4 regions of the Necropsobacter rosorum genome follow, and region 4 is predicted to be linked to each of the others. Evidence: riboswitches for the same ligand, from Rfam matches in the RefSeq annotation. Region 4 holds a riboswitch; each other region holds the start of a gene.
The links. Region 4 has a riboswitch for thiamine pyrophosphate ahead of thiE (thiamine phosphate synthase). Riboswitches for the same ligand answer to the same signal wherever they lie in the genome.

Region 1: it holds a riboswitch for thiamine pyrophosphate, as region 4 does, so the genes downstream of both, thiM (hydroxyethylthiazole kinase) here and thiE (thiamine phosphate synthase) in region 4, are expected to answer to the same signal.
Region 2: it holds a riboswitch for thiamine pyrophosphate, as region 4 does, so the genes downstream of both, ACESOH_RS06235 (ABC transporter substrate-binding protein) here and thiE (thiamine phosphate synthase) in region 4, are expected to answer to the same signal.
Region 3: it holds a riboswitch for thiamine pyrophosphate, as region 4 does, so the genes downstream of both, tenA (thiaminase II) here and thiE (thiamine phosphate synthase) in region 4, are expected to answer to the same signal.

What each region holds. Positions count from the first base shown of each region.
Region 1 covers NZ_CAXSXF010000002.1:503,763-509,923, forward strand. The annotation lists gene thiB (thiamine ABC transporter substrate binding subunit) at 1-180, opposite strand, end outside; gene thiD (bifunctional hydroxymethylpyrimidine kinase/phosphomethylpyrimidine kinase) at 193-999, opposite strand; gene thiM (hydroxyethylthiazole kinase) at 992-1,792, opposite strand; TPP riboswitch at 1,848-1,937, opposite strand; gene glnE (bifunctional [glutamate--ammonia ligase]-adenylyl-L-tyrosine phosphorylase/[glutamate--ammonia-ligase] adenylyltransferase) at 2,056-4,998, shown strand; gene ACESOH_RS06290 (bile acid:sodium symporter family protein) at 5,061-5,999, shown strand; gene pepT (peptidase T) at 6,066-6,161, opposite strand, start outside.
Region 2 covers NZ_CAXSXF010000002.1:492,484-498,644, forward strand. The annotation lists gene acnB (bifunctional aconitate hydratase 2/2-methylisocitrate dehydratase) at 1-1,206, shown strand, start outside; gene ACESOH_RS06230 (ABC transporter substrate-binding protein) at 1,311-2,336, shown strand; TPP riboswitch at 2,488-2,578, shown strand; gene ACESOH_RS06235 (ABC transporter substrate-binding protein) at 2,658-3,722, shown strand; gene ACESOH_RS06240 (metallophosphoesterase) at 3,797-4,891, shown strand; gene metC (cystathionine beta-lyase) at 5,006-6,161, opposite strand, start outside.
Region 3 covers NZ_CAXSXF010000003.1:117,521-123,681, forward strand. The annotation lists gene glyA (serine hydroxymethyltransferase) at 1-1,002, shown strand, start outside; gene ACESOH_RS07110 (L-cysteine desulfidase family protein) at 1,080-2,444, opposite strand; gene ACESOH_RS07115 (YgiW/YdeI family stress tolerance OB fold protein) at 2,564-3,115, shown strand; TPP riboswitch at 3,158-3,253, shown strand; gene tenA (thiaminase II) at 3,336-3,983, shown strand; gene ACESOH_RS07125 (response regulator) at 4,025-4,696, shown strand; gene qseC (quorum sensing histidine kinase QseC) at 4,683-6,062, shown strand.
Region 4 covers NZ_CAXSXF010000002.1:17,169-23,329, forward strand. The annotation lists gene fadD (long-chain-fatty-acid--CoA ligase FadD) at 1-409, shown strand, start outside; gene rnd (ribonuclease D) at 490-1,641, shown strand; gene ACESOH_RS04130 (PM1805 family lipoprotein) at 1,736-2,203, shown strand; TPP riboswitch at 2,307-2,401, shown strand; gene thiE (thiamine phosphate synthase) at 2,533-3,201, shown strand; gene hxpB (hexitol phosphatase HxpB) at 3,263-3,928, opposite strand; gene ACESOH_RS04145 (fructosamine kinase family protein) at 3,929-4,792, opposite strand; gene grxB (glutaredoxin 2) at 4,958-5,605, shown strand; gene thrS (threonine--tRNA ligase) at 5,794-6,161, shown strand, end outside.

The DNA.
Region 1 (6,161 bases), 490 kb from region 4:
CGAAACATAATTGACCTGACATTGCGTGTGAGCCTGCTCAAACAAGGTTTTCACTTTCGGCCCGGCGCCCCAATCCGACGTGAAAGTATCGTAGGTATATACGTTTACCGTTTGCGCCTGCACGGCGCAGGCCGTCGCGCAAAGTGCGGTCAGAAATAAGACGGATTTTAATTGAAACATAGCATCTCCTGATTATCCTTGCTGATAAGCCCAGTGATTGGTCGGGCCGTGTCCGTGGCCAATGCCGAGAGGATGGCTGATGGCGGCGGTAATGAAATCTTTGGCGGTGCGAATCGCCGCCTCCACCGACTGACCTTTCGCCAGCTCCGCCGTAATACAGGCGGAAAAGGTACAGCCCGTGCCGTGCGTATGACGGGTCGGATAGCGTTCGCTTTGCAGGGTAAACCGTTCCGTCGGCGTAAAGATCCAGTCACGGCACAACGGGCTGCGCGAATCAGCGCTGTGACCGCCCTTGATCACCACGTTTTTTACTCCCAGTTCCTGCAAACAGGCGGCGGCACGCTGCGCACTGTCGTCATCGATAATGTCGATCCCGGTCAGTGCCTGCGCCTCCGGCAAATTCGGGGTCAGCACTTCCGCCAGCGGCAACAAGGCAGCTTTCATCGCGCTGACGGCATTTTGCTGCAATAAAGGCGCGCCGCCTTTTGCAATCATCACCGGATCCAGCACCAGCGGGCCGAAGCGATACCGCTTCAATGCGGCGCTGACACATTCAATTACCTCGGCGCTACCCAACATTCCGATTTTAAACGCCGCGATCGCAAAATCCTGCGCCACCGCCTGCAACTGCGCTTCAATTGTCGGCAGCGGAACGGCATGAATATCAAACACGCCCAGCGTATTTTGCGCCGTTATCGCGGTGATCACCGTCGTTCCGAACACACCGCGCATCTGGAAGGTTTTCAGATCCGCCTGAATACCGGCACCGCCGCCGCTGTCGGAGCCGGCGATAGTCAACGCCTGAGGAATATTAGACATAGTTCACCTCCGCGCGTTGGCGCACCTGTTGCGCGCTGACCGCCGCCAGCTGATCTAACAGTGCGGTGCAAAATGAACCGGTTTGGGTAGGCAATAACCCTGCCGCCGCCAATTCACCGGCAACGGCGTACAGCGTGCAAGCCTCGACGCAGGCCTGAAAATAATCCGTTTTTTCAACCACGCCGGCAAAGGCGGCGCACACCGCGCCCAATAAACAGCCGGAGCCGGTAACCCGCGGCAATAACGGCGTGCCGTTGGTAATTTTGGCGACCTGAACACCGTCGCTGATGACATCGGTTGCGCCACTGAGCGCGACCACGCAACGATAGCGCTCGGCTACACGTTTCGCCGCCAGTACCGGATCAGCCTCACCGCAGCCGGCATCCACGCCTTTCGCCTGCCAGTCGATTCCCGCCAATGCGGCGATTTCACCGGCATTGCCGCGAATCAGCGCAAATTGCACCTCCGCCAGCAGCCGTTGTACCGCCGCCCGCCGGCATTGGGTCGCACCGACGCCCACCGGATCCAGCACCACCGGAATACCCACTCGATTGGCGCTTTGTCCCACCAGACTCATCGCCTCCACATCGGTACCGTTTAAGGTGCCGATATTCAGCAGCAACGCCTGCGCAAAGCGGGGAATCTCCGCCGCCTCCGCCGGATTGAGCGACATCAGCGGCGAGGCGCCCAGCGCCAGCAAACCGTTCGCCGTATAATTGGCGACCACCAGATTGGTCATGCAATGCACCAGCGGCTGATGTTCACGAATAAGATTGATCGTATTGAATTGCATAGTTTTTCCTTTCAGTGAAAAAAGAATGACCAGCAATATTGACGGTATAGAAAGGCAAATCGGACAATTAGTTTCCTACGTCAGTATTAACTGTATCAGGTTCACGGGTATCATCTCAGCCATCTCGGCACCCCGACTAACAGCGCTTAAGTCTATAATGTTTGGCGCGGCGAAACAATACCTTTGACACACAGTTTTATATCGCCAACGCCGCCGATTTCCCTTACAATTTCGCCATGCCGTTTTTTACATAAGGATTTTCTATGCCGCCGTCCCTTCCGCCTTGCGCCGCCACATTGCGTCAATTCGCCGCGCTGCTGCGCGTTTATTTTCCCGAACATTACACTGAAGACACCGAGCGCCAAATTGCACAGACGCTGCAAAATCCCGACACGCCGCTCGCCCGACTCGGCTATGCGGCGGCGATGTCGACATTCTGCACCGAAGTACTGCAAAAACAACCGCACTTTTTGCACCAATGCTGGCAGCATATTCCGCAACTTGAGCAGTGCGGCAATTACGCCCAACAATTGCGGGAATTGCTGGCGCCGGTGCAAACCGAAGCCCAGCTGTATAACAGCTTGCGCCGGTTTCGCTATCGGGAACTGGCTAGGCTCAGCATCTGCCAGAGCCTCAATGCCGGCACGGTGGAAGCGATTTTGCTGCGCTTATCGCAGCTGGCGGAAAGCCTGATTATCGCCGCGCGGGATTGGCTGTATGTGCAGGCCTGCGCAGAAATGGGCACGCCGGTCGATCAGGACGGCAAACCGCAGCAGCTGTATATTCTGGGAATGGGAAAACTCGGCGGGTTCGAGCTGAATTTTTCATCCGATATTGATCTGATTTTCACTTATCCCGCTAACGGCGAAACCGTCGGTGCCCGTCGGGCGGTGGAAAACAGCAAATTTTTCACCCGTCTGGGTCAGCGTTTGATTAACGCGTTGGATCAATACACGCCGGACGGTTTCGTATATCGTACGGATATGCGTTTGCGCCCCTTCGGCGACAGCGGCGCGCTGGCGCTCAGCTTTAATGCCATGGAACAGTATTATCAGGAACAGGGGCGCGACTGGGAACGTTACGCCATGCTCAAAGGGCGGATTCTGGGTGCCGATCCGCAGGATCCGAACGTTAAGACGTTGCAGCAACTGCTGCGCCCTTTTGTGTACCGCCGTTACATTGATTTCAGTGTGATTCAGGCGCTGCGGGAGATGAAAGGCAAAATCGAACGCGAAGTGCGTCGCCGCGGCTTAACCGACAACATCAAACTCGGCGCCGGCGGCATTCGGGAAATCGAATTTATCGTGCAGGTGTTTCAATTGATCCGCGGCGGGCGGGAAATCAGCCTGCAAAGCCAGCAACTATTACCCCTGCTGCCGCGGCTTGCCGCCTTACAATTGCTCAGCACGCAGCAGGCGGAACAATTGCGTCTGGCGTATTTGTTTCTGCGGCGGGTGGAAAATGTGCTGCAGGCGATAAACGATCAGCAAACCCAACTGCTGCCCACCGATGAGGCCGATCGTCGCCGTTTAATCGCCGCCTGCGCCTGTTTCACCCAGCAAAATCCGCAGGGACAAATCGAAGAAATTCGTTATCCGATTGAAAACTGGGAAGATTTTTACGCCGTATTACAATCTCATCAACAAAAAGTGCGGTCGGTTTTTCATCATTTAATCGGGGAAGAAGATGAAAAAGAAAATCATACGCAGGCCAATGGCTGGCATGATTTTCTGGAGGCGGATCTCAACGAGGAAGACATCGAAGACATGCTGCGCAGCAACGGGATCGATGCCCAATATCACGCCGAGATTATTGCCAAACTGGCGCAATTCCGCACGGATTTATCGCACCGCGCCATCGGCAGCCGCGGTCATGTGGTGCTGGCGCAATTAATGCCGGTGCTGTTGGCGCAGGTGTTTTGTCATCAGCAGTATCAGGCGCTACTGCCGCGCATGCTCAATATTGTGGATAAAATCGTCACCCGCACCACCTATCTGGAACTGTTAGTGGAAAATCCGCAGGCGCTGACCCAGCTAATCGAACTGTGTTCACAATCGGAAATGATCGCCGCGCAAGTGGCACGCTATCCGATTCTGCTGGATGAATTGCTGGATCGCAACGCGCTGCTCAATCCCGTGGCTTACCGCCAGTATCCCGCCGAATTGCGGCGCTATCTGCTGCGTCTGCCGCCGGATGACGAAGAGCAGTTTATCGACGGTTTGCGCCAGTTTAAACAATCCGTTTTGCTGCATGTGGCGGCGGCGGATATTCTGGGCGCCCTGCCGGTGATGAAAGTCAGCGATCATCTGACCTTTCTGGCCGAAGCCATTATCGATGCGGTGGTGAATTCCGCCTGGCAGCAGATCAGCCGCCGTTTCGGTGTGCCGGCGTTTCTGAGCGAAAACCAACGGGGTTTTCTGGTGATTGGTTACGGCAAACTGGGCGGCATTGAGCTGGGTTATAAATCGGATTTGGATCTGGTGTTTCTGTATGACGGTTCGCGCAGCGGGCAAACCGTCGGCGGCAAAAAAACCATCGACAGCCACCAGTTTTATCTGCGGCTGGCGCAGAAAATCGTCAGTATTTTCAGCATGAATACCAGCGCCGGCGTGTTGTATGATGTGGATATGCGTCTGCGCCCTTCCGGCGATGCCGGACTGCTGGGCTGTTCGCTGGCCGCCTTTGAAAACTATCAGCTTAACGAGGCCTGGACTTGGGAAAAGCAGGCCTTGGTGCGCAGCCGTGCGGTTTACGGCGAGCCGTTATTGCGGGAACGCTTTGAAAATATCCGCCGCAACGTGCTGTCGGCAGCGCGCGATTTGGACGGCTTACGGCAAGATGTGCGCGAGATGCGCGAGAAAATGTATCAACATCTGAGCCGAAGCGGCGCAAATGAATTCAATATCAAAACCGATCGCGGTGGTATCACCGATATCGAATTTATCGCTCAATATCTGGTGCTGGCCAATGCGCCGCAAAATCCGTCGCTGGCGGTCTGGTCGGATAATGTGCGCATCTTTGAGGTGATGGCCGAAAGTGCGGTCATTTCCGCGCCAGTTTGTGAACGGCTGAAAAAATGCTATGTGGATTTGCGCGATCGCATTCACCATTTAAACCTACTCGGCCGGCCTCCGGTAGTGTCGGCGCAGGAATTTACTCAAGAGCGCGCCTTTATCAGCCGAATCTGGCAACAATTACTCGGTTAGGTCATTGTAAAACCACGCGGTTATGCTATTGTGAGTTTTTTTATTTACACAGGATAATTTTCATGCAGGCACTACTCAAATTTACCCAATTTATCAGTAAAACCTTTGCCCTCTGGGTGTTGATTTTCGCTTATCTGGCATTTTGTTTTCCGCACTATTTTATCGAACTGCGCCATTACATTCCTTATTTGCTGGGGATCGTGATGTTCGGCATGGGCATTACGCTGACCTTTCAGGACTTCGGCGAAGTGTTCAGACATCCGAAAGCCGTACTTATCGGCGTGATCGGACAATTCGTGATTATGCCCTCCATTGCCTTCGGGCTGGCAAACGCCTTTGCGCTGCCTGCCGATCTGGCTATCGGCGTCATTTTAGTCGGCTCCTGTCCGGGCGGCACGTCATCTAACGTGATGACCTATCTGGCCAAAGGCAATACGGCGCTGTCCGTCGCCTGCACCACCATTTCCACCCTGCTCGCGCCGTTGCTGACGCCGGCCATTTTCTATGTACTGGCCAGTCAATGGCTGGATATCGACGCCTCGGCAATGTTTATGTCGGTGCTGAAAATGGTGCTGTTTCCGATCTTTTTGGGACTGCTGGTGCGCGCGCTGTTTAAAAAGCGCATCGCCGACATCAGTCGTACCATGCCGCTGCTTTCCGTCGTGGCGATTGTGCTGATTCTGGCGGCGGTGGTGGCCGTCAGTAAAGACAAAATCATTGAATCCGGCCTGCTGATTTTCGCCATCGTGGTGCTGCATAATTGTTTGGGTTATCTGATAGGTTTCGGCGTGGCAAAACTGCTGAAGCTCAATAATGCGGACAGTAAAGCGATTTCCATTGAAGTGGGCATGCAAAATTCCGGTTTAGGCGCGGCGCTGGCGGCGGCGCATTTTAACCCGATCGCCGCGGTACCCAGCGCGGTATTCAGTTTCTGGCACAATGTTTCCGGCCCGATTTTAGCCAACATTTTCTCCAATCTGAAAAACGACGACAAAGCCTGATTACGGCATAAAAAACCCGCTGATTTATGACTACTCAGCGGGTTTTCCGATCAACCTGTTGCCGAATTACACCGGTCTGACCGCCAGTTCGGCGATTTTGGCGATCACCCTCACCGCATCCAGCATACCTTCCAGCGTGATCAGTTCGTGCTTACTGTGAAA
Region 2 (6,161 bases), 480 kb from region 4:
ATGAACCGCGGCGGTGTCTCGTTAAGACCGGGCGACGGTATTATCCATTCCTGGTTAAACCGCATGCTGTTGCCGGATACTGTCGGCACCGGCGGCGATTCGCATACCCGTTTCCCGATCGGTATTTCATTCCCGGCCGGTTCCGGCTTGGTCGCCTTTGCCGCGGCGACCGGCGTGATGCCTCTGGATATGCCGGAATCGGTGCTGGTTCGCTTTAAAGGCGAAATGCAACCGGGCATTACCCTGCGCGATCTGGTACACGCCATTCCTTATTATGCCATTCAGCAGGGCTTGCTCACGGTGGAGAAAAAAGGCAAGAAAAATATTTTCTCCGGCCGGATTCTGGAAATCGAAGGGCTGGAGCACTTAAAAGCGGAACAGGCGTTCGAACTGTCCGACGCCTCGGCGGAACGGTCGGCAGCGGCCTGTACCATTAAGCTGGATAAAGCGCCGATCATCGAATATCTCAACTCCAATATCGTTCTGCTGAAATGGATGATCGCCGAAGGTTACGGCGATCGCAGAACGCTGGAACGGCGCATCAAAGGAATGGAAAAATGGCTTGCCGACCCGCAACTTTTAGAAGCGGATCCCGATGCCGAATACGCCGCGGTGATCGAAATCGATTTGAACGACATCAAAGAACCGATTTTATGCGCCCCGAACGATCCCGACGATGCCCGCTTATTGTCCGAGGTGCAGGGCGACAAGATCGACGAGGTGTTTATCGGTTCCTGTATGACCAATATCGGTCACTTCCGTGCCGCAGGCAAATTACTGGCGAAATTCAAAGGCATGATCCCGACCCGCCTGTGGGTCGCGCCGCCGACCAAAATGGATGCAGCCCTGCTGACGGAAGAAGGCTATTACAGCATCTTCGGCAAAAGCGGCGCGCGCGTGGAAATTCCCGGTTGTTCCCTGTGTATGGGCAACCAGGCACGCGTCGCCAATCATGCCACCGTGGTGTCCACCTCCACCCGCAATTTCCCGAACCGCTTAGGACAAGGCGCGAACGTTTATCTGGCGTCCGCCGAACTGGCGGCGGTTTCGGCCTTGCTGGGCAAACTGCCGACTCCGGAAGAATACCTGTCTTACGCGGCGGATTTGCAGCAGGATAAGGACGACACCTACCGTTATATGAACTTCGATCAAATCGGCAGCTACACCAAAAAAGCCGATGAAGTGATCTTTCAAACTACGGTATAACACGATTGGCTGTCTCAGCTTATCTCTTTAAAGCAAAGTGCGGTTATTTTCACCGCACTTTTTTAGTGCACCGCACAACGCGATAACATTTAAGGATAAACACCATGACAAGGACATCGATTCTGGCTACGCTGGCCATGCTTTTCGGATTCATCCATACCAACCCGGCACAGGCGGCGGGAAAACTCACCCTCTATTGCAGCATGCAATATGACGTATGCGAACGGGTGGCAAACGTTTTCGGCCAAAAATATCAGGTTGACACTCGCTTCGTGCGCCACAGCACCGGCGCCGCGTTGGCGAAAATCAAATCCGAGCAATCCCTGCCGCAGGCAGATGTCTGGTACGGCGGCACCATTGAACCGCACTTTCAGGCCGGTGCGCTGGGTTTGCTGCACGCCTACCGTTCGCCCCGTCAGGCGGAAATTCTGCCGGTATTTCAGGAATTGATGCGCCAAAAAGGAGAATTCACCTCCATCGGCTATATGATCATTTTCGGCCTCGGCATGAACCACGAAAAACTGCGTCAGCTCGGCATATCGGATTATCCCAAATGTATGCGGGATCTGCTCGATCCGCGCCTGAAAAATCAGGTTCAACTGCCGGATCCGAGAAGCTCCGGCACCGGTTATACCTTTTTAACCGCCGCGGTACAATTATGGGGCGAAGACAAGGCGTTTGACTATTTGAAAGCGCTTAATCAGAATATTTCCCAATATACCAAAAGCGGGGTGGAACGAACGCTGCTTTCACGCGGCGAGGTGGCGGTGAGCATCGGTTTTTTAAGCGGTTATGCGCTGGAAAAAGCCAAAGGCGCCCCCGTGACGATGCAAACGCTGTGCGAAGGCACGCCGTATTCGCTGGGCGGAATCAGTATTCTGCGCAATGCGCGCAATCTGGACAATGCCAAACTGTTTATGGACTGGGCATTAAGTGCCGAAGCGCAGCAACTGGCGCTACAGGATGAGAAAATCTATCAGTATCCGACCAACGTCAACGCCGAATTATCGCCGGATGCTCCCGCTCCCGAGGCGTTAAATCTCATTCCGTTTGATTTCGACCGTTTCGGCTCCGATGCGGAGGCAAAACGCTTGATCGAACGCTGGGTGCGGGAAGTGAAACTCAACTGAGTCCGACTGCCGCAAACCGGATAATAAAATTGCCGGCCTCAACGCCGGTTGAACAACATCACATCGGATTTTGACAATTCAGCAAAGCCGATTATACTAAAGCGCTGTCGATCATTGCCGCACCGGTGCCGTGATGATCGACGCATTGAACAACCGTTAGTCGGGGTGCTAGCAATAGCTGAGATCATACCCGTGAACCTGATACAGTTAATACTGACGTAGGAAACTAATCGCAAACCGCCGCCGTTATGCTGGCGGAGGTTGAATCTGCCGTTCTGCTTCGTCAATATTGCTGGTCGATCTTTTATATAAGGAAACACTATGCAATTATTTTCTCCCAAACCAATCACTGTCCCTCAACGCCGTCGTATTCCGTTCAGGCTGCTTTTATTATTCTGGCTGCCCTTTGCCGGGCTGAACGGCGCACAAGCGGCGGGCAAGCTGACGGTGTATTGCAGCGTGCAGCATAATGTGTGCGAAAAAATGGTGAAAACATTCGCCCAAAAATATCATGTGGACACCAAATTCGTACGCAACAGCACCGGCGCGACCCTTGCGAAAATCAAAGCGGAACAGGCGCTGCCGCAAGCGGACATCTGGTACGGCGGTACTATTGAACCGCACTTTCAGGCCGCCCAGTTAGGTCTGCTGCAACCTTACCGCTCCCCCTATCAGGCGGAAACCATGCCGCAATTTAAACGCCTGCTGGAAGAAAAAGGCGATTACACCGCCATCGGTTATATTATCGTGCTCGGCATCGGGGTGAATACGGAAAAATTCAAACAACTCGGCATTCGGGATTATCCTCGATGCTGGAAAGACCTGCTCGATCCGCGCCTGAAAGATCAGATTCAAATGCCCGACCCGCGCAATACCGGCACCGGCTATACCTTTATCGCCACGCTGATCCAGCTGTGGGGCGAAGAAGAAGCCTTTCGTTATTTAAACGCGCTGCACAACAATATTTCGCAATATGCCAAAAGCGGTACGGAAAAATCCAATCTGTCGCGCGGCGATGCGGCGGTAACGATCGGCTTTGTGAACGGTTATGCCTCGGAAAAGGAAAAAGGCGCGCCGGTGGAAGCCATTCTGCCTTGTGACGGCGACAGTTATTCGCTGGGCGGCATCAGCATTCTGAAAGGCGCACGCAATCCGGACAATGCCAAGCTGTTTATGGATTGGGCGCTGACGGCGGACGCGCAGGAAATCGCCTGGCGCGAGGAGAAAATGTATCAAATCCCGACTAACATTCACGCTCAAGCCTCGCCGAACTCCGTCAACCCGAAGGATCTGAAACTGATTGATTTTGATTTCGAGCGTTTCGGATCCGATACGGAAAGCAAACGTTTAATCGAAAAATGGCTCACCGAAGTGAAGCTCAACTAAGATTGCGGCTTTCAATTCAGCGAAAGTGCGGTTAAAATCACCGCACTTTTTTACATTTGAAAGCAAGGAAAGCAATGGAACTTCGTCATTATATTATTTTTGCCGTCTCGGTTATCCTGTTACAGCTGTTTATCCATCTGTTCAACCGCACGCTGTACTGGCTTCTCAGCGGCAAAATCGGGCATAAAACCCGCCGAGCTATCGCTATCTTTAATTATCTGGCGGCCAACGGCATTATTCTGCTGACCGTGTTCCGCCTTCAGCCGATGTTCCGTTTAAGCGCGTTAATTCTGGTTTTTCTGCTGTTTGCCGCGTTTATCAGTATCGCTGCCGCGCTGATTTACCGCCTGCTGCGCAATAACGTAAACCGCGACAAACTGAACCGCACTTTACGCCTTGCCTATCTGCCGGCACTGGCGGGGTTGCTCGGGCTGAGCGTCTATAATGCCTACACGCCGACAGTGCGACATTATCAAATCACCCTCGACAAACCGCTGCAACCGTTACGCCTCGGCGTGGCGAGCGATTTGCATTTAGGCACGCTGTTCGGCGCCCGGCAATTGGATCGGCTGGCACAGATTATGCACGAGGAAAACGTGGATATGATTCTGCTGCCGGGCGATATCATGGACGATAACACCGATGCCTATCTGGCGCAAAACATGCGGCCTCATCTGGCGCAACTGAGCGCGCCGCTGGGCGTGTACGCCACCCTCGGCAATCATGATTTTTTCGGTCATCAACAGGCTATCGCGCATGAAATCCGCCGGGCGGGCATTACCTTGTTAATGGATCAAACCCTGCCGGTGGACAACCGCATGGTGCTAGTCGGGCGCAATGACGATCTGCTCGGCGATCGCCCGAGCACCGCACAACTGCTGCACGGCGTCGATACGCGCCTGCCGGTCTTTTTGCTCGATCACCGTCCGACGGAAATTGCCCTGCATGCCGAATTGCCCGTTGATCTGCAAGTGTCGGGGCATACCCACAAGGGGCAGATTTTCCCCGCCAATCTGATTACCTCGCTGATGTACCGTTTGGATTACGGCTATGCCAAAATCGGCAACGGGCATTTTTTCGTCACCTCCGGTTACGGCTTCTGGGGCATTCCGCTGCGTTTGGGTTCGCAATCTGAAGTGATGATTATTGATGTGAAAGGCACGCCGTAGCGCCACAGCGAAACCGGCGAAATTTTCACCGCACTTTTGCCGTTCCGGTCGGCAGTGAAAACAGATTTTATGCCGACAGGCACAAAAAAGGGGCGAATCACGCCCCTTGTCTAATTAATCCTGTAACCGCGCAAAACCCGCTTCCAAATCGGCGATCAGCTCCGCCACATCCTCAAACCCGATATGCAGGCGAATTAAGGTGCCGCTTAATTTGCGCGGAATTCCCGGGCGGATGCGCGCAATATCCTCCGGTTGATTATATAAAATCAGCGATTCGAAACCGCCCCAAGAGTACGCCATACTGAACAGTGCAAAATGATTCATAAAATTTTCCAGCTGGGTCGGCGTCAGTTTTTGTCGCAGTTCAAATGAAAACAGCCCGCTTGAACCGCTGAAATCCCGGACAAAATACTCATGTCCCGGGCAGCTCGGCAGCGCCGGATGATAAACCGCTTTCACTTCCTCCCGCTGCGCCAGCCATTGTGCCACCTCGATGCTGCTTGCCTCATGCTGTTTTAAACGCACTCCCAGCGTACGGATACCGCGGGCGGTGGTATAAGCGCTGTCGGCATCCGCCATTTGTCCCATTAAATAAGACTGTTCGCGCAGCTGATCCCAGCAGCGCGCATTGGCAACCGCCGTGCCGATCATCACGTCGGAATGCCCGACCAGATATTTGGTACCGGCTTGAATGGAAATATCAATATCATGTTCCAGCGCTTTAAATAATATTCCGCCGCCCCAAGTGTTATCGATCATAATTACCGCGTCGGGTTTCTTACTGCGTACCGCCCGCACCATCGCTGGAATATCCGGAACTTCCATGGTCAGCGAACTGGGCGATTCCAGAAACACCACTTTGGTATTCGGCTGCACCAGCTCGGCGATGCCCGCGCCGCACAGCGGATCATAAAAGGTGGTCTCCACCCCCATTTTTTTCAAGATAATATGACAGAAATCCTGCGTCGGCTCATAAGCCGCACCGGTCATCAGCACATGATCGCCGCTGGAGACAAAAGACAGAATACTATTCGTCACTGCCGCCGCACCGCAAGGATAGAGATAACAACCCGCGCCGCCTTCCAGCTCGCACATCAGATCCTGCAGCGCAAAGTGCGTCAATGTGCCGCGCCGCCCGTAAAACAGGCCGCCCTGCGCCCGCTTGCGGGTCGCCTGCCGTTTGTCCTCCAGCGATTCAAATACCAAAGAAGAAGCGCGCTGAATCACCGGATTCACACTGCCCTGCGTTACCCGTTTGTTGCGTCCGGCA
Region 3 (6,161 bases), on a different contig from region 4:
GCAGATTATGCCAATGTACAGCCGCATTCCGGTTCGCAGGCGAATGCGGCGGTGTATATGGCGTTGCTGAATCCGGGCGATACCATTTTAGGCATGAGTCTGGCGCATGGCGGTCATTTAACGCACGGCGCGTCGGTCAGTTTCTCCGGTAAGATTTATCATGCGGAACAATACGGCATTACCGCAGAAGGGCTGATCGATTACGATGCTTTGCGTAAACAGGCACAGGAAGTAAAACCGAAAATGATTGTCGGCGGTTTCTCCGCTTATTCCCAAGTGGTGGATTGGGCGAAAATGCGTGAAATTGCCGATGAAGTGGGCGCTTATCTGTTCGTGGATATGGCTCATGTGGCCGGGTTGATCGCAGCCGGCGTTTATCCGAGCCCGGTGCCGCACGCCCATGTGGTAACCACCACCACGCATAAAACCTTAGCCGGCCCGCGCGGCGGTCTGATTCTTTCTGCCAGCGGCGATCAGGAAATGTATAAAAAACTGCAAAGTGCGGTGTTCCCAGCCGGTCAGGGCGGGCCGTTAATGCATGTGATTGCGGCGAAAGCGGTATGTTTTAAAGAAGCGCTGGAACCGGAATTCAAAGCTTATCAGGCGCAGGTAGTAAAAAATGCGCAGGCGATGGTCGAAGTCTTCAAACAGCGCGGTTTTGAGGTGGTGTCCAACGGCACGCAAAATCACCTGTTCTTAGTCAGCTTTATCAAACAGGGATTGACCGGTAAAGCGGCGGATGCGGCATTAGGTGCGGCGAATATTACGGTGAATAAAAACTCCGTGCCGAATGACCCGCAAAAACCGTTTATTACTTCCGGTATTCGTGTGGGTACGCCGTCGATTACCCGTCGCGGTTTCAAACAAGAGGACGCCAAAGCACTGGCGGGCTGGATGTGCGACGTGCTGGACAGTCTGGGTAAAGACAACCATGAAGCCGTGGTGCTTTCTACCAAAGCTAAAGTGCTGGAAATCTGTAAACGCCTGCCGGTTTATGCCTAATCGGTATGATTGTTAGAGAAAGCGGCGATCTTAATCGCCGCTTATTTTTTGCCTGACGTAAACGGTAGAGATTGCGCTCAGGCCGCCGGTTTATTGACCATAATTTCAATCACCTGACGATCGGTATATTGCATGCTGCGCGAGGCGATATCGCACAGATTGTTGATGGACCGGTCGATACTGTGTTCGACGATCCCTTCATCACCGGTGACCTGTATGTTATCCAGCGCCATTAGCACCGCTTTATAGCCTGAGGTCACGCTGGTGGACACTTTCATCGCACAGCCGTTTGCCGCACCGTCGCAGATGATCCCGCTGATATCGCCGATCATACTGCTTATGGCCATGCTGATCGTCTCGAATTTGCCACTTAATAACCAGGCGATCCCCGCACAGCTGCCCATTGCCGCCGTGGTTGCCGCGCATAAAGCGGACAGTTTGGGCAGTTTGCTGTGAATATAAATCGCCATTAAATGAGAGAGAAACAGCGCGCGGATTAGACGCCGGCGATCAGCCTGCAAATGCTGTGCGACTACAACCACCGGCATAGTGGCGGTGATGCCCTGATTGCCTGAGCCGGAATTGCTCATGGCCGGTAAATTCGCGCCGCCCATTCGGGCATCGGAAGCGGCGGTGGTGGCGATGATGATGCGGTTCATCAGATCATCGCTGAGCAGCCCGCTGCGGATGTGTTTTTGCAATGTCCGCCCGATGTGCAGCCCGTAATCTTGGCGTAATCCCTCCTGCGACAGCGCTTCATTCAAGCGTGCCGCTTCGGCGATAAAGGCAATACTGTTTTCATCCGCACGCATGGCAAAATCAAAAATATCCTTTGCACTAAGTGCGGTGAAAATTTCTTGAGAATTTTCGTTGTCAACGGCGCAGGGCTTGGCAAACAGGGTTTCGCCGTTTTTTTCAATATAAATAATATTGGCGTGATGCGCCGCAATCCGCACGCAAACGCTGTCCTGTCCGCAAAATAAGGTCGCCTCGGAATATAACAGATGGTCGGTTTGCAGCATAGAGACTTTGACCTTTTCGGCGCTGATCAGCGCTTTGGCATGAGCGACCTGTTCGGCGTTAATATTTTTTAACACTTCCAAACCCGCATCCGGATCGCCGCCCGTCGCCCCGATTGCCGCCGCCATTTTCAGCCCCAGCGTACCGGTTCCCGGCACGGTAACGCCCATGCCGTTTTTCATTAAATTCGGTGACACTTTCGCTTCGATTTTCTGCGGCTCGGCGGCTAAATATTTGCGCGCGGTAGCCGCCGCCAGCGCCAGCGAAATGGGTTCCGTGCAGCCCAGTGCGGGCACCACTTCCCGTTTGGCGATAGCTAACAGCGATTGTTCTATATTGTGATTGAGGGCCGAATGAGGCCGGTCGGCGGCGTCCTGTACTGACGGTGAACCGTCAGCTGCCGGCGGAGGTGTGCAATTCATAGCATGTCCTTGGGGTAAAATTTTATAGTCTTAAGTTTTTCTTAATATTTAATTGTTTTAATAAGCCTCAACAAGACAACAGCGTCTTGTTGCTTACGATGTTATTTTGGAGACCTATTATGAAAAAACTTAGTTTAGCAACAATTTTAGCATTATCAACCGTTAGTCTGTTTGCCGTTGCACAGAATGAACAGATTAGCGTATCACAGCAAAAAGGCGGCACCCAGATGACTCAACCGGCACCGCAAAACGGTAAAGGCCGCTGCGATTACCGCGATGGCAGACATCATGGCGATAAAAAATCCCGCGGCGATTGGAATGGCAAAGATGAAGTACGCGGCGGCTTTAAAGATCCGAGCAAACCGGCGGTAGATACGGCCAATCAGCCGCGCCGTCCGGAGTTTAATTTTCCGGTGTTGAAAGTCGCCGATGCCGACAGCTGGAAAGACAATCAGTTCATTGCGCTGCAGGGGAAAATTGTCGAGCAGGTGGGAAAACGGGATTTCTTATTCCGTGACGCCAGCGGTGAAATCGAAGTGGAAATCAGCCGTCGCGCATGGCACGGTCAGGACATTACGCCGAACGATGAGGTGAAATTATTCGGTGATGTGAATAAATCCTGGAAAAAACCGACGATCGAAATTCGTCATGTTGAAAAAGTAAAACCGTAATTTTCGGTGGCAAATTATTTTTTTTACGCTAAACTCAATCACTGAAATTAGTCGGGGTGCGTGCCGGATGCGCGCTGAGATCATACCCGTGAACCTGAAGCAGTTAATACTGACGTAGGAAACTAATTTGGTTATCGCGCGGTTATCGATAACGTGATGTGTTTCGCAAGCGGTGTTCCCCGGCAGTTTCGTATCATCAATTTTTTATGGGAGCGAATCTATGTCTATGGTACAGCAGCTGATCGAAGCGGCAAAAACCGATTGGGAAGCCTATATTTATCACCCGTTCGTTAACCGTTTGGCGGACGGCACCTTACCGGAATCCTGTTTTCAGCATTATCTGAAACAGGATTATTTATATTTGTTTCATTACAGCCGCGCCTTATCGCTCGGCATTTTTAAAGCGGACAATTTCGAACATATTCAGTATGCCCATCAGGCCAATGATCTGCTGTTAAAGGAAATTCAGCTGCATATTGCATTCTGCCGTCAGTGGGGCATTTCCGAGCAGGCGCTGATGAACGAAGCGGAATCGCCCGCCTGTGTGGCATATACCCGTTATGTGCTGGATTGCGGCGTGAAAGGCGGTCTGGCGGAACTTTATACTGCGCTGGCGCCTTGTATGCTGGGCTATGCGGCGATTGGCAAACGGCTGGCCGGCATAACGACGGCACATAATCCTTATCAGGCGTGGATCGATACCTATGCCGGCGAGGATTTCCAGCAGGCGGCGGCAGATTTTGCCCGCAGGCTGGATAGTTTTTGTGCCGAGTTAAGCGACACTCGGCGGCGGCAGCTGCGAACCGTTTTCAGTACGGCAACCCGAATGGAAGCCGCATTCTGGCAAATGGGGCTGGATTTAAGCTGATCCGGCGCGGTAATGCAATCATAAAAAGTGCGGTCAAAATTATGCGAATTTTATTAATTGAAGATGATCCGTTAATCGGCGACGGGATTAAAGTCGGGTTAACCCAATCCGGTTTCAGCGTGGATTGGTTTACCGACGGAAACACCGGCTTGCAGGCAGTGAAAGCCGCGCCTTATGACGCCGTAGTGCTGGATCTGACCTTGCCGAAAATGGACGGTCTGGATATTGTGCAACGCTGGCGCAACGACAGTGAAGATGTGCCGGTGCTGATTCTGACCGCACGGGATACGCTGGATGAGCGCATTACCGGTTTGCAGCGCGGCGCGGACGATTATTTATGCAAGCCCTTTGCGCTGGCGGAAGTGGTTGCCCGCTTGCAGGCGCTGATCCGGCGCCGTTATGGTCATACTAATCCGGTTATTGCCCATGGCCCGGTCAAATTCGATCCGAATCAGCATAAGGTTTTTCTGCATGAGCAGGAAGTGGCGCTGACCACCCGGGAATATAAGCTGCTGGAACTTTTTATGCACCATAAAGACAGAGTGCTGTCACGTTCCGCCATTGAGGAAAAACTCTACACTTGGGATGACGAAGTCAGCAGCAATGCGCTGGAAGTGCATATTTACAACCTGCGGCAAAAATTGGGTAAACAGTTTATCCGCACCGTGCACGGTGTCGGTTATGCGTTGGGAAAAGCGGATGAAAACAGCTAAACCTGCCAGCCTGCGTTTTCGCTTGATTATTATGCTCTCGTTTATCGCGCTGATCGTATGGACGATCTCCACTGCGGTGGCTTGGTTACAGGTGCGCAAAGAAGTCAATGAAGTGTTTGATGCGCAGCAGATTTTATTTGCCAAACGGCTGGCGTCTTCCGACTTGCGGACGATATTAATCGAACGGCACCGCCCCGAGTTTTTCAACGGATATAAAAATCGTCGCCGTTTTATGCCGAAAAAAGGCTATGACGGCAATGCGCTGGCCTTTGCGGTTTTCACCCCTAACGGCGAAATCGTACTCAGCGACGGTGAGAACGGCGACGGTTTTATTTTTGCGCCGGCACGCGGATTTTCGGTGACAAACATCCGGGACAGCGAGGATAAGTGGCGCATTTTTTGGCTGCCGCTGGGCGATCGCCTGATCGTAGCGGTGGGGCAGGAGCTGGGCTATCGGGAAAACCTGATTCAGAATATGGTGTTCGGCCAAATGTGGATTTGGTTTGCCAGCCTGCCGTTTCTGCTCGGTTTAATTGTGTGGGTCATCAGCCGGGAGCTGCGCGCCTTACGCCGGGTCGGTGAACAGCTCAGTCAGCGTGCGCCGGCAGATAATACGGCATTATCCGTACAACATGTGCCGCGTGAAATTCTGCCGCTGGTGAACGAATTAAACCGCTTTTTTGACCGCACGGCCAGCATGTTGCTGCGCGAACGCCGTTTTACCTCCGATGCCGCTCATGAGCTGCGCAGCCCGCTTGCCGCATTGCGGATTCAGACCGAAGTGGCACAGCTTGCCGGTGACGACAATGCGGTGCGCGAACAGGCGCTGAAACATCTGACCCAGGGCATTGATCGCGCCACCCAATTGGTCGAACAGCTGCTGACCCTTTCCCGTCTGGATAACCTTCAACAACTGGATAATTTAGAAACGATTCACTGGGATAAACTGATTCCCTCGCTGATCGGTGAATTATATTTCAGCGCCCGGAAAAGCGGCATTGAGCTGGCCTTTGAACAACAGGCGCTGCCGCCGCAGCGGCAGGGACAACCGCTGTTGCTGTCTTTAATGCTGCGCAATCTGATCGACAATGCCATCCGTTATGGCCGCGCCGGCAGCACGGTGACGGTGCGTTTAACTCACGATCGCATTGTGGTGGAAGACAACGGCGGCGGTGTGGAGGAAGCGGATCTGACAAAACTCGGACAACGCTTTTACCGCCCGGCGGGGCAAAACGAAAAGGGCAGCGGACTGGGATTGTCGATTGTATATCGCATTGCACAGCTGCATCATTATCAAGTGCGGTTAAAAAACGGGCTGAATGCCAAGCAGGAAAAAGGCCTGCAAGTCAGTATTCTATTCAATTAAAAAACGGGAAAGCCGATCACTTTCCCGCATAATTTCAAATCCTGTATGCTCAATTTGGTCGGTTGACCAACCCGATAATATCGTTGCGGTTTCAGAGGC
Region 4 (6,161 bases):
CGCGGAGGTGCTGAAAGACGGTTGGATGGCCACCGGCGATATTGTGATTATGGATGAAAGCTATAGCCTGCGTATTGTTGATCGCAAAAAAGATATGATCATCGTCTCCGGCTTTAATGTTTATCCGAACGAAATTGAAGATGTGGTGATGCTGAATTATAAAGTCGCCGAAGTGGTGGCAATCGGTGTGCCGCACGAAGTGTCCGGCGAAACCATCAAGATTTTTGTGGTGAAAAAAGACGACAGCCTGACCCGCGATGAATTGCGCCAGCATTGTCGCCGTCATTTAACGCGCTATAAAGTGCCGAAAGAGATCGAATTCCGCGACGAGTTGCCGAAAACCAACGTGGGGAAAATTTTACGCCGAGTGCTGCGAGAAGAAGAAATCGCCAAACGCGCGGCACAGTAATTCAGTATAAGATGGGCTTAACCGCCCATCATTTTTGCCCGTAAAATTAAAAGATTAACGGGCGACTTTGGGTTTACATTATGTCCATATTAATAAAAGAAATCGAAAATGCACCGCACTTTAGGCTGATAACGACCAATCAGGCGCTGGACGAGGTTTGCCGGCAGGCACGGCAACAACGTGCGGTGGCGTTAGATACCGAATTTGTGCGAACCCGCACTTTTTATCCGCGCTTAGGCCTGATTCAGCTGTATGACGGTGAACAGGTCAGTTTAATCGATCCTAATCAGATTGATGATTTTTCGCCTTTCGTGGCATTACTGGCGGATCCGTCGCTGTGCAAAGTGCTGCACGCCAGCAGCGAGGATCTGGAGGTTTTCCAGCATTATTTTCAGCAGCTGCCGCGCCCGATGATGGATACGCAGGTGATGGCGAGTTTTCTGAATCTCGGTCATTCTCTTGGTTTCGCTGCGCTGATTAAACATTATTTTCAGCTGGAGCTTGATAAAGGCGCATCGCGTACCGATTGGCTGGCACGTCCGTTATCGGAAAATCAACTGCGCTATGCAGCGGCGGATGTGTGGTATTTGCTGCCATTGTATCGGCGGATGCAGACGGCTTTAGCGCAGACCCGCTGGCAAAGTGCGGTGCAAAATGACTGCGAATCGCTGCTGAATAAACGGGAAAAAAGCAAAGACAGCGACAAGGCGTATTTGGCTATTGCCAACGCCTGGCGTTTGGATCGGCTTGAGCTGATGCGGTTGAAACTGCTGGCAAAGTGGCGTTATCAGGAAGCGAAGAAACGGGATCTGGCGTTAAATTTTGTGGTCAAAAGCGAGCATTTATGGCTGGCGGCCAAACATCATCCCAAGCATACTTCCACCTTGCTGGAAATGGGATTTTCGTCTTCCGAAGTCCGTATTCACGGCAAAAAAATCCTGCAACTTATTGATCAGGTCAAACGGATCGATGAACAGGCGTATCCGCCGCTGATTGAGCGCCTTGCCGATGATCCGCGTTACCGCAGCACGTTGAAAATGCTACAACGCGAATTAAAAGCCCTGACCCCGCCGGATCTGCCTGCGGAAGTGATTGCCGGCAAAAAAGCGCTGGAAGAACTGATGCGCTGGTGCTGGCAGGCCGAGCGGGATGAGGCTCAACCGCCCGAGTTATTGTGCGGCTGGCGGCGGGAGTTCGGCTTGCCGTTGCTGGCATCTTTACAAAACTTTTAATTTATCGATTGGCAACTTTGCCTGCCACAGAGTAAAATTAAGCGCTCATATATCATCTATGTGAGATTTTCACTAACATATTAAGGACAGTACAATGAATAAAGTATTGAAAATCGGAGCGGCAATCGTGTTCGCTCTGTTCGTAGCGGCATGTAACAAAGCGGATCCAGCGGCGGATTTTAAAAAGCTGACCGATTGGGGGGCGGCGAATCAACAGGCGCAGGCGGCGTTCCAGGCGGAATTTCAGAAAAAAGTCGCCACACAGGATCCGCAGCAAATTGAACAGGCGGTTAATGAGTTAAATACCAAAATCAGCGAAATTGAAAAAAGCCTCAATGCGCTTGATATTCAAAGCCCTGAAATCAAACCGTTGAAAGAAAAAATGAAATCCACCCTGGCATTATCCAGTGATTTAATGAAAGACAGCCTTGCGCTGATGAAAAATCCGACCGACGAGGGCGTGAAAGCGTTACAGGATAAAACCCAGCATGCGGTGCAGGCGACTAATGAATTACAGCAATTACAGTCGCAGCTTGCCGAAAAATACGGTGAGAAAAAATAATTTCACCTCACGCTTTTCGCTTACAGCCATTCGATATCCCGAATGGCTTTTTTGTGGCCACCATAAACTTTTTGCCTTTTAGATTCACTTCCTATACACTCAACACCGTTAGTCGGGGTGCTTCCGTGCGGAGGCTGAGATAACACCCGTGAACCTGATCCAGTTAATACTGACGTAGGAAACTCATTATGCAAAATACTTTTTTCACTTATCCGTTCCGTTCGCTATTTTCCCTTATTCATCTTTTTCCTTTATTTACGCGATGACAGCAAAAATCCGAATGCTGTTTAAATTGAAAAATTGACGCCGATTTATGATCAGGAGTGATGATGTTTGATATAAAAACAATGCTGACGTTATATTTTGTTGCCGGCAGTCAGGATTGCCGGCATTTGGCAGGTGATCGCGCGCAACATTTGCTGCGTATTTTGCAGCAGGCGCTGGAAAGCGGCATTACCTGTTTTCAGTTCCGGGACAAAGGGTTCGGTTCACTGGAACAGGATCGCGCGGCGCAAAAACAGTTGGCGCTGCAATGCCGGGATTTGTGTCGTCATTATCGGGTGCCGTTTATTGTGAATGATGATGTCGAACTGGCGCTGGCGGTTGCGGCGGACGGCATTCATGTGGGGCAGTCGGACATGCAGGCGGCGCAAATCCGCGCCCAAACCGACCGCACGTTGATCGTCGGGTTGTCGGTCAATACGCTGGAGCAGGCACAGCGTGGTGCGGCGTCAGCGGATGTTGACTATTTGGGCGTCGGCCCGATTTTTCCGACCCAATCGAAAGCGGATCAAAAACCGGCGGTGGGAAGCGAATTTATCGCACGTTTAAGAGAGCAGGGCATAACTAAACCGTTAGTGGCTATCGGCGGTATCACCCAAGAAAGCGCCGCGCAGCTGGCCGCGTTCGGGGCGGACGGTATTGCGGTTATTTCGGCCATTACGCGCGCGCAGGATGTGCCGGCTGCGGTTAAAGCCTTACACCGGCAGCTGGGATAAACGCAATAGCCGGCGAGCGAATACGGATAAATCGCGGCGCTAATGCCGGCCGGCATATCCGTCAATGGGCGGCCAGCTTTTCGAGTAACGCCTGATTGATGTCGCGCAGGGAGGTTAATTTGGCATCCGCCAGCGACCAGCGGGGATCGGTTTTTGTGGCATTATCCGGAATGACGACACATTTCATGGAGGCGGCTTTCACTGCGGTCATGCCGATCACCGAATCTTCAATACCGAGGCAGTCACCGGGCGCGGTCTGTAATTGTTCCGCCGCGTGCAGATAAACCTGCGGATGCGGTTTGTTGTAATCCAGTTCGGTGGCGGAGGATAAATAGGCAAAATACTGAGCGATGTCGCAGCGGCGGGTGATTTCCTCCAGCAATTTGCGCGGCGAGGCGGAGGCGACCGCCAGCCGATAACCCAGTGCGGTCAGTTTTTCCAGCGTTTCCGTCACCCCGGGCATCAGAGGTTTTTGCTTTAAAATCATGTCGATGGCGTGCGTATTTAAACGGCTCGCCATTTCGTCGGCCGGCACCGGCGCGTTGTGATATTTTTGGTAGATTTTTTCCACGATAGCCCGCGAAGGCAAACCGGTCAGGGCGACCATGTCCGCCCAAGTCACGGGAAGATCAAAGGCGTTGAAAATCTCAACGCCGGCTTGTTTCCATAAGGGTTCGGAGTCGATCAGCACTCCGTCCATATCAAAAATGATTGCTTTAACAGTCATCTATTCTCCTAACAGTCGATGAATAAATTTGCGCGTCAATTCAATGTAATTGCCGTGAAAACGGTGGCTGAAATTGAGTAAATAATACAGCTGATACAATGCTTTACGTTCCTGATAAGCCGCTTGCAGCGGATAAGTGCGGTCATAATTCTGATAGAATTCCGCGCCAAAGGGCTGGAACAGTTCGCTAAACGCGATGTCGCATTCCCGATCGCCCCAGTAACAGGCGGGATCATACACCACCATATGTTCATTTGCTACGGCGCAGTTTTCAATCCATAGGTTACCGTGTAACAGCGACGGTTTGGGATTGTGTTTAGCCAGCCGGGCGGCGACGGTGCGGACGATAAGCGCGATATCGCCGAAATCCAGCGCTTTTTCTTTACAGATTTGCAACTGCCAGCCGATACGTTGTTCGCTGAAAAATTTCGCCCAATTATCTTTCCATTCGTTCGGCTGATAAACCGGCCCCAGCCAGCTATCGAAATCCAGTCCATAATGTTCGGCATTGCCGGCAAGATGAAGCTGCGCCAGCTGACTGCCGAATTCCGCCATTGTCCGAGCGGTCGGCGGCGTGAGGCGCAGCGCCTCCAGCAGCAGGAAACTGTGTCCCTGAGAACATCCCATACCGTAAACCTGCGGAACGCGGACGGTATTGGTTTTGGCCAACAGAGTCAGCTGATCGGCTTCTGCGCGGAACATGGAACGGTATGATTTGGCATTGACTTTAACAAAAACCGGTTGGATACCGTCATCAATCACCCAGGCTTCGTGCATTTCGCCACTGTGCACTTTCACCTTTTCTTTGATGGAATAGTATGCGCCGAATTGATCGGCCAACACCTGAGATACGGATTTCCACATCGTTTCCTCCTTTGCTCATCACATTGGTTCGTGTTGATAATAAAGGGAATTGTGTGAATATTCTGTGATTGAAGTCAAGTTTTGATAAATATTCCGCCCATTCCTTGCCACATCGCCGGCGATTGCGCTACAGTAAGCACCGAGTTGGACTAAGCGGAGGAAAAGATGCAACTGTACATTTATGATCATTGCCCGTTTTGCGTACGCGCACGCATGATTTTCGGTTTGAAAAATATACCGGTGGAAACGGTGGTGCTGCTAAATGACGATGAAGCCACGCCCACCGGGCTGGTCGGCAAAAAAATGGTGCCGATTCTGGTGAAAGATGACGGCGGCGCGATGCCGGAAAGTCTGGATATTGTGCGTTATATTGACGATAACTACGGCGCCAAACTGCTGTCGGATCAGGTTCGCCCGGCACTGGAGAACTGGATGAAAACGGTCGGTGCGTATTATAACCGGTTATTGTTGCCGCGTTTTGTGCAGCTTGGGCTGGCGGAATATGCCACGGAAAGCGCGCGGCGTTATTTTCTTGCCAAGAAGACCGAAAGTATCGGCGATTTTGCCGAAAATCTGGCCAATACGCCGCAATATATCGCACGCTTAAACGCCGATTTGGCGGAGCTCGCCCCTTTGATTGTGAATGAAAACGCGGTCAATGGCGAATTATCGCTGGAAGATATTCTGCTGTTTCCGATGCTGCGCAATCTCACCTGCGTGAAAGGGCTGGTGTTTCCGGAGCGCGTGCGCGCTTATATTGAGCGCATGTCGGCGTTGAGTCATGTGGCGCTTTATACCGATAATGCGGTGTAAATCAGCGCCTTTTTCGTTGCGCGAAACTGTGCTAAAATGCACCGCACTTTTATTGTACATTGTAGGTATGTATAAAAGTGCGGTGCAAAAACAGCACGATTAACCCGAGGGATTATTATCCCTTATTTTATTTTTAACTACTGCACATGTAACCTTTGGTATGGGTTACCACTGTATAAGGATTTAATATGCCTATTATTACTTTACCTGACGGTTCCCAACGTCAGTTTGATCACCCCGTTTCCGTGTATGACGTCGCGCAGAATATCGGCGCAGGACTTGCCAAAGCCACCATTGCAGGGCGAGTGAACGGCGAGCGGCGCGATGCCTGCGATCTCATTGAGCAAGATGCCACCCTTGAAATCATTACCGCAAAAGATGAAGACGGTCTGGAAATTATCCGTCACTCCTGCGCGCACTTGCTCGGTCATGCGATTAAACAGCTTTTCCCGGATGTCAAAATGGCTATCGGCCCGACGATTGACAACGGCTTTTATTATGATGTGGATTTAGACCGCGCCTTGACCCAAGAGGATTTGGCGGCACTGGAAAAACG